Regions from separate parts of the Amycolatopsis sp. FBCC-B4732 genome, predicted to be linked through region 2. Evidence: riboswitches for the same ligand, from Rfam matches in the RefSeq annotation. Region 2 holds a riboswitch; the other holds the start of a gene.
What was found. A riboswitch is a leader RNA that binds a small molecule or an ion and turns the genes downstream of it on or off. The one in region 2 is predicted to bind glycine.
Positions count from the first base shown of each region.

Region 1: it holds a riboswitch for glycine, as region 2 does, so the genes downstream of both, gcvP (aminomethyl-transferring glycine dehydrogenase) here and gcvP (aminomethyl-transferring glycine dehydrogenase) in region 2, are expected to answer to the same signal.

Region 1 is NZ_CP095376.1:2,970,227-2,974,476, reverse strand. Features, by position in the region: gene gcvP (aminomethyl-transferring glycine dehydrogenase) at 1-1,918, opposite strand, end outside; glycine riboswitch at 2,090-2,188, opposite strand; gene MUY14_RS12670 (MerR family transcriptional regulator) at 2,231-2,809, opposite strand; gene MUY14_RS12665 (TetR/AcrR family transcriptional regulator) at 3,088-3,720, shown strand; gene trxA (thioredoxin) at 3,701-4,045, opposite strand; gene MUY14_RS12655 (MerR family transcriptional regulator) at 4,057-4,250, opposite strand, start outside.
Region 2 is NZ_CP095376.1:6,281,483-6,285,732, forward strand. Features, by position in the region: gene gcvP (aminomethyl-transferring glycine dehydrogenase) at 1-2,385, opposite strand, end outside; glycine riboswitch at 2,425-2,523, opposite strand; gene MUY14_RS27425 (helix-turn-helix transcriptional regulator) at 2,775-4,067, opposite strand; gene MUY14_RS27430 (hypothetical protein) at 4,140-4,250, shown strand, end outside.

The sequences.
Region 1 (4,250 bases), 3.3 Mb from region 2:
CCACAGTGGACTTGAGGTGCGAGAGGTCGATGTTGCCGTCGTCGTCACAGCGGACGACGACCACCCGCATGCCCGCCATCACCGCGCTCGCCGCGTTCGTGCCGTGCGCGCTGGCCGGGATCAGGCAGACGTCTCGCGCGTCCTCGCCGCGCGAGCGGTGGTAGGCGCGGATCGCCAGCAGGCCCGCGAACTCGCCCTGGCTCCCGGCGTTGGGCTGCAGCGAAACCGCGTCGTAGCCGGTGATCCGCGCGAGCCAGGCGCTCAGGTCGGCGACGACCTCGAGGAGGCCGGCGGCGTCCTCGGCGGGCGCGAACGGGTGCAACCCGGCGAACTCCGGCCAGGTGACCGGCTCCATCTCCGCGGTGGCGTTGAGCTTCATCGTGCACGAGCCGAGCGGGATCATGCCGCGGTCGAGCGCGTAGTCCTGATCGGACAGCCGGCGCAGGTACCGCAGCATCGCGGTTTCCGACCGGTGCTCGTGGAACACCGGGTGGGTGAGGAACGCGCTCGTGCGCCGCAGCGGGGCCGGCAGCGCGTCGGCCGTGTCCGCGTCCAGGCCGTCCACATCGGACACCGAGACGCCGAACGCCTTCCACACGAACGAAAGCCGCTCCCGGGTGGTCGTTTCGTCGCAGGCGACGCCGACGTGGTCGCCGTCGATCCGGCGCAGCGTGACGCCGAGGTCGCGGGCCGCCGCGACGACCGTGTCCGCCCGGCCGGGCACCGCCGCGGTCAGGGTGTCGAAGAACTCGCCGTGCACGACCTCGACCCCGCCTTCGGCCAGGCCGGCGGCCAGCACGGTGGCCATCCGGTGGGCCCGCAACGCGATCGCGCGCAGGCCGTCGGGCCCGTGGTACACGGCGTACATCGATGCCATGACGGCCAGCAGGACCTGCGCGGTGCAGATGTTCGACGTCGCCTTCTCCCGGCGGATGTGCTGCTCGCGCGTCTGCAGCGCCAGCCGGTACGCGGGCGCGCCATCCGCGTCCTTCGCGACGCCGACCAGGCGCCCGGGCAGCTGTCGCTCCAGCCCCTTCCGCACCGCGAGGTAAGCGGCGTGCGGGCCGCCGAAGCCGAGCGGGACGCCGAACCGCTGCGTCGACCCGACGGCGACGTCGGCGCCGAGCTCGCCGGGCGGCCGCAGCAGCGTCAAGGCGAGGGGGTCCGCGGCGACGACCACCGCGGCGCCGTGCTTCTTGGCTTCCGCGATGGTCAGGTCGAGTTCGTGCACGGCACCCGACGCGCCGGGGTAGGCGAGCAGCACGCCGAAGAAGTCACCGCCGAGCCCCAGCCCGGTGAGTCCTTGCGACAGGTCTTCCACGACCAGCTCGATGCCCAGCGGTTCGGCTCGCGTCCGCAGCACGGCGAGGGTCTGGGGCAGGGTGTCCTGGTCGACGACGAACCGGTTCGACTTCGCCCGGCCCGCCCGGCGAACGAGCGTCATCGCTTCGGCGGCCGCGGTGGCTTCGTCGAGCAGGGAGGCGTTCGCGACCGGGAGCGCGGTCAGGTCCGCGATCATGGTCTGGAAGTTGAGCAGCGCTTCGAGCCGCCCTTGGGAAATCTCCGGCTGGTAGGGCGTGTAAGCGGTGTACCAGGCCGGGTTCTCGAGGACGTTCCGCCGGATCACGGGCGGGGTGACGGTGTCGTGGTAGCCGAGCCCGATCATCGCGGCGGTCGGCCGGTTGCGGGCGGCCAGCTCGCGCAGTTCGGCCAGCGCCTGGGCTTCGGAGGCCGCCGGGGGCAGTTCGAGGGGTTCGGCGGACGCGCGCAGCGACTCGGGAACGGCGTGCTCGGCGAGTTCGTCGAGGGAGGCGACGCCGATGACGTCGAGGATCGTGCGCAGCTGATCCGGACCAGACCCGAGGTGCCGCTCGGCGAACGGGATCCCCTGCTCCAGGGAGGCGAGTGACGGATTCACGAAGGCCTCCTGGGGACGGCGGGGCGGGGCCGGGACGACGGTGTCCTGGCCCTCCCCACTCTGTCCGTACCCCGAGGGGCGCCTGAGAGTTTCGCCCGCGTGGTTGAACCGGGCTTGCACCGTCGGCGGGGCCATCAGGTGGTGTCCTGACGACCCGCTTTCCAGAGGCGTCTCGTCCGCGCGGTCCAGGGTGCCTGAGAGGTTCCGGGGAGGACTTGCTCCTTCGGCGCCGAGCTCAATATGAGGCTCGGACTCTCCCGCGCGGATTCGTCGACCGCAGGGAGAACCTTACTCCGTCCGCCGCAGCGGTGATCAACCGGTCTTGCGTGCGTTGCGGCGCTGGGTGAGCTCGTCCGGCTCGTGCGTCTCGACGACGCCGCCGTCCGCGCGCTCGGCCGGGAATTCGTGGATGGTCCCGCTGATTTCCTGCATCGCGCCGCTGACCGCGATGCCGAAGACGCCTTGGCCGCCTTGGAGCAGATCGACGATCTCCTCCGGCGAGGTGCATTCGTAGACCGTGGTGCCGTCGGAGAACAGCGTCACCTTGGCCAGGTCGCGGACCCCGCGCAGGCGCAGGTGGTCGACGGCGACCCGGATGTTCTGGAGCGAGACCCCGGTGTCCAGCAGCCGCTTGACGACCTTGAGGACCAGGATGTCCTTGAACGAGTACAGCCGCTGCGAGCCGGAGCCGTGCGCCGTGCGGATGCTGGGTGCGACCAGCTTCGTCCGGGCCCAGTAGTCGAGCTGGCGGTAGGTGATCCCGGCGATCTGGCACGCGGCCGGGCCGCGGTAACCCACCAGCTCGTCCGGCAGCGAGTCGTCGGGGAACAGCTCACCCTGCTCGCCACCCGCGACCCCAACAGGCTGCTTCTCGGAACCAGCCTCGACCACGCAAGCCTCCCCTCGCCCGACCGGACGGCCGGCGAATGACAGCCGGGGAGTCCCAGGAGCGGGACCCACCGGAGATCAACCGCCACGATCCGGCCCCAGACCGTGAATCACATCGTGGCGATTTACCTCCTTCGACGGTAAGCGTCAGGAGAACACCGGTCAACGCGACGCGCGGCAAGCCTCAACGGTCGGATGAGCCTTTGCGCCGTTCGCCGTACCCCGTACGCGCAGGTTCAAACTCCTTGACGCGTTTTACTCAGCCGAGTAACTTTTTACTCATGCAAGTAAACACCGACATCATGGCCGAGATGGGGCTCAGCCCCACCGAGGCCGCACGCCGCGCGCAGATCATCGGCGCGACCATCGGCGTCCTCGCCGACCTCGGGTACCGCCGGACCACGTTCGCCAAGATCAAGGAGCGGGCCGGGCTCAGCAGCACCCGGCTGATCTCCTACCACTTCACGAACAAGGCCGGCCTGATGCAGGCCGTGCTCAGCACGGTCGTCGAGACCAGGAACGGCTACCTGAAGGAGCGCACCGGCGGCGGGCTCGACCCCGCCGACCGGCCCGGCTACCTGCGGGCGCACATCGAGACGTCGATCGCGTTCCTGCGCACGTACCCGGAATGCGTCCGGGTGCTGACCGAGCTGGCCGCCAACACCGACGACGTCGACGGCTGGGTGATGACGAAGGTGCTGGTCGACGACCTGCGCGTGCACGGCCTGGCCCGCCAGCTCAAGCAGGGCCAGGCCGAAGGCGCGTTCGGCGAGTTCACGCCCGAGGTGATGGCGATGTCGATCGCGCAGGCCATCGACGGCGTCGCCGCGGCCTACGCCGCCGACCCGGAGCTGGACCTGGAGAAGTACGGCCGCGAGGTGGCCGACACCTTCGTCAAAGCGACGGCGCCTTGAGCACGCGGTCGAGCCGCTCTTCGATGCGGGCCTTCGGGAACGCGCCGACGATCGTCTCGACCGGCTCGCCGTTCCGGAACAACATCATCGTCGGCAGCGACATGACCTGGTAGGAGCGGGTCGTCTCGGGATTCTCGTCCGCGTTGATCTTGCGGACGACGAGTCCGCCGGCCCGCTCGGTGGCCAGCTGCGCCAGCACCGGGCCGACCATCCGGCACGGGCCGCACCAGGTGGCCCAGAACTCGACGAGCACGGGAACGTCGCTGCCGAGGACCTCGGCGAAGGTCGCATCGGTGACAGCACTGACGGTGGCGTCTTCGGACACAGCGGTCTCCTTCACGGGCGCGGGGATTCGGGCACGACACACGGGTCGGGCGCTTGCCGGGCGAGCGCGCCGGCGAGCTTCGCGGCCAGTTCGCCGCGGATGCCGCCGAGGCGGGCCAGGAGCGCGTCGGCTTCTTCGAGCTTGCGGCGGTAGACCTCGATCGAATTCGCGCAGGAGTCGCCGGTTTCGTGGCCGCTGCGCAGGC
Region 2 (4,250 bases):
CGCGACCAGGCCGTCCTGGCCGGTGTAGAGCACCGGGTAGTGCGGGGCCAGCCGCGAAGCCACGTAGTTCGCGGCCAGCACGGCGACCTTGGTGGCGGCGGTCAGGCCGGGCGCGCCCATCATCCGGACGTAAGCCCAGGAGATCGGCAGGATCGACGCCGAGCCGTACGGCGCGCCGCTGATCGGGCCGACGCCGGTCTCGGGACCGGCCTGCGCCAGCAGCGGGTGGTTGGGCAGGAACGGCGCGAGGTGCGCGCGCACCGCGACCGGGCCGACGCCGGGGCCGCCACCGCCGTGCGGGATGCAGAAGGTCTTGTGCAGGTTCAGGTGCGAGACGTCGCCGCCGAACTCGCCGGGCTTGGCCAGGCCGAGCAGGGCGTTGAGGTTCGCGCCGTCGACGTACACCTGGCCGCCGCCGTCGTGGACGATCTTGGCCAGCTCGTCGATGTCGTGCTCGTAGACGCCGTGCGTGGACGGGTAGGTGACCATGATCGCGGCGAGCGTGTCCTGGTGCGCGTCCACCTTGGCCCGCAGGTCGGCCAGGTCGACGTTGCCCTCGTCGGTGCACTTCACGACGACCACGCGCATTCCGGCGAGCACCGCGGACGCCGCGTTGGTGCCGTGCGCGGAGGAGGGGATCAGGCAGACGTCACGGGCGTCGTCGCCGTTCGCGCGGTGGTACGCGCGGATCGCGAGGAGCCCGGCCAGCTCGCCCTGGCTGCCCGCGTTGGGCTGCAGCGATACCTTGTCGTAGCCGGTGACCTCGGCCAGCCACTCCGCGAGCTGCCCCACGAGCGTGTGGTAGCCCTCGGCGTCTTCGGCCGGCGCGAACGGGTGGATGCCGGCGAACTCGCGCCAGCTGATCGGCTCCATCTCGGTGGTGGCGTTGAGCTTCATCGTGCAGGAGCCGAGCGGGATCATGCCGCGGTCGAGCGCGTAGTCCAGATCGGACAGCTTGCGCAGGTAGCGCAGCATCGCCGTCTCGGAGCGGTGGGTGCCGAAGACCTCGTGGCCCATGAAGCCGCTCTCGCGGGCCAGGCCGTTCGGGAGCGCGACGCCGTCTTCGAGGTCGGACTCGACGCCGAACGCCTTCAGGACCTTCGCGGCGATCGCGGGGGTGCTGACCTCGTCGAAGGCGACGCGGACGTGGTCGGCGTCGACGTGCCCGAGGTTGATCCCGGCTTCGCGCGCGGCCGCGTGGACCTCGGCGGCCTGGCCGGGGACGTGCGCGACGACGGTGTCGAAGAAGGACTCGTGGACGACCTCGACGCCGGTCTTGCGGAGGGCTGCGGCGAAGCCCGCGGCGAGGCCGTGGACGCGCCGGGCGATCTTCTTCAGGCCGTCCGGGCCGTGGTAGACCGCGTACATCGCGGCCAGCACGGCCGGGAGGACCTGCGCGGTGCAGATGTTGGACGTCGCCTTCTCGCGGCGGATGTGCTGCTCACGGGTCTGCAGCGCCAGGCGGTAGGCGGAGTTGCCGTCGGCGTCGACCGAGACGCCGACCAGCCGCCCGGGCAGCGAACGCTCGAGGCCGGCGCGCACGGACATGTACCCGGCGTGCGGGCCGCCGTAGCCGAGCGGGACGCCGAAGCGCTGCGTCGAACCGGCGGCGACGTCGGCGCCGAACTCGCCGGGCGCGGTGACCAGCGTCAGGGCGAGCAGGTCGGCGGCGACGGTGAACAGCGCGCCCGCGGCCTTCGCCGACTCGGAAATCGCGTGGTAGAAGCCGCGGCCGCGCAGCACACCGGACGCGCCGGGGTACTGGGCGACGACGCCGAAGAACTCGTCCGGCAGGCCGGTGAGCAGGTCGCGGACCTCGACCTCGATGCCCAGCGCCTCGACCCGGGTGCGCACGACGGCGATGGTCTGCGGCAGGCACTCGGCGTCGAGCACGACCTTGTTGGACTTCGACTTGGACGCGCGGCGCATCAGCGTGACGGCCTCGGCGACGGCGGTCGACTCGTCCAGCAGGGACGCGTTCGCGGTGGCCAGGCCGGTCAGGTCGGCGACCATGGTCTGGAAGTTGAGGAGGGCTTCGAGCCGGCCCTGCGAGATCTCCGGCTGGTAGGGCGTGTACGCGGTGTACCAGGCGGGGTTCTCGAGGACGTTGCGGCGGATGACGCCGGGGGTGACGGTGTCGGAGTAGCCGAGGCCGATCATCTGCGTCATCGGCCGGTTGCGCGCGGCGAGCGCGCGCAGCTCCGCGGTGGCTTCCTCTTCGGACGCGGCGGGCGGGAGGCTGAGTTCCTTCGTCGCGCGGATCGCGCTCGGGACGGCGGCGCCGACGAGGGCGTCCAGGCTGCTGTAGCCGCATTCGGCCAGCATTTTCGCGCGCTCGGCCTCGGACGGGCCGATGTGGCGGGCGTCGAACTGCGTGGAGGTGATCGGGAGCTCCTCGGGCCGGGCACACAACGGTGCGCTGGGAACTCCCCCTCTGTCATGGCACCTGAGAGTTTCACCGCGTGTGAAGCGGCTTTCACCTTGGGTGAGGCGCGGGTGCGCCTGCTTTCCAGAGTGGCCTCGCGCGAAGCGGTAGCAGGTACCTGAGAGATTCCGGGGAGTTTGCTCCTTCGGTGCCCCACCGACTTCGTGAGGGCTCTCCCGCCTCGGCTCAACGGCCCGATCTGCAGTTGTGGCGGTTACGGTACCTGCCCCGTTCGAGATCCGTCCACCTCACCCGGCGAACGCCACAGTGATCCTCGACCCGTCCCCGAGCGCCGCCCCGGACGTCATGAACGAGTCGTTCACCGCGTCCGACGCCATGAACGAGTCGTTCATGGCGTTCCGGCGACGCGGTGGACCACCTGGCCGGCCAGCGCGGGTGGGCGCCGGACCCGGCCAGACGGCAGGACCAGCCGCTTCAACGGCCCGCCGAGCGGGACCGGCGGGTGGCCCGCACCCAGCAGGACCTGCTCCACGATCTGCTCGGCGTGCCAGGCCACCGCGTCGTTGAGCCGGTCCAGGGACGGGCGGTCGCCGTCGAAGACGTCCTCGTCGGCCAGCGTCACCTCGTAGTACGGGCAGCCGGGCGGGACCGCGATCGCCTCCTCGATCGCGCGGGCGCCGTCGAGGGGGTCGTCGAACCCCGCTTCGAGCAGCGCCGACCGGTAGATCCGCGCCGCCCGCGCGCGCATGCGAGGCCCGTACCGGACCACCACCGGGAGACGGCCGGTCAGGTCGGGCACGGCCAGGCCGTGCAGCAGCATGATCGGCGGCACCGAGTGCACCAGCCGCGGCGCGGGCCCGGCCAGCTCGCGGGCGGTGGTCCGGACGCGGTCGGCCATCGCGTCCGGGAGGCCGAAGTAGCGGAAGTCGACGTTGCCGAACCCGAGCCCGTCGGCGACCAGCGACGCCAGCAGCTCGCCGTACCCCCAGATCGGCGACAGCACCACGACCGGCGGCGCCGCGACGACCGGCGACGGCACGGGCGGGCGCGTCGCCTCCTGCTCCGGCACCTGGATGACCAGCCGCGGCGGCTCGTGCCAGTCGTGCACCTCCGCGACCCGCCAGTAGAGCCCGAGCGGCCGCCACAGCTCGCCGAGGACCTCGTGCTCGAGGATCCGGCGCGCCTCGGCGTCGTCGTGCGGGAAGTCCCGCGGCGGCACGACCCCGACGTAGTGGTGGTAGGTGACGCGGACCTCGTCGCCGCGGGTGGCCGAGCGGATCCGCATCTCCCAGTCGATCGGCGACGCGGCGATGAGGTTGGCCACCTGCGTGCCGGGCGAGGAGTAGACGAGCGCGGTGGCCTGCCGGAGGAACTGCCCGGCCTGGTCGATGCCTTCCCGCAACGCCTTCGCGGCTTGGGCGACGTGCACCGGCGAAGCGAGCGAGTCGGGCAGCACCCCGGCGACGCGCAGCAGCTCGGCCTCCCCGAGCCCGGTCACCTCGGCGAGCTGCGCCCAGTGGTCGAAGACGGTGACCTTCGGCGCGTGCCGGTGCTCGATCCAGCTGCGCAGGGTCGACGTCGGAACGCCGATGCGTCGGGCGGCCTCGTCCAGGGAGAGGCCCCGGGAACGGATCCCGGCCCGGACCGCTTCCGCCCATTCGTCGGCGCGCCAGTGCGTCACCTCACAAAGCTAACGAAACCCGCTAGCTTTGCGCGGGGACGAATCGCCCACGCCGGCTCGACGCTGGTCACCATGACCACCACCGTGATCGCCCTCGTCCTGATCGTCGGCACGCTGACCTTCGCCGCCGGGGCGTTCCTCGCCGCCGAGATCGCCACCCGCATCCTGCGGCGGCGCGAACGC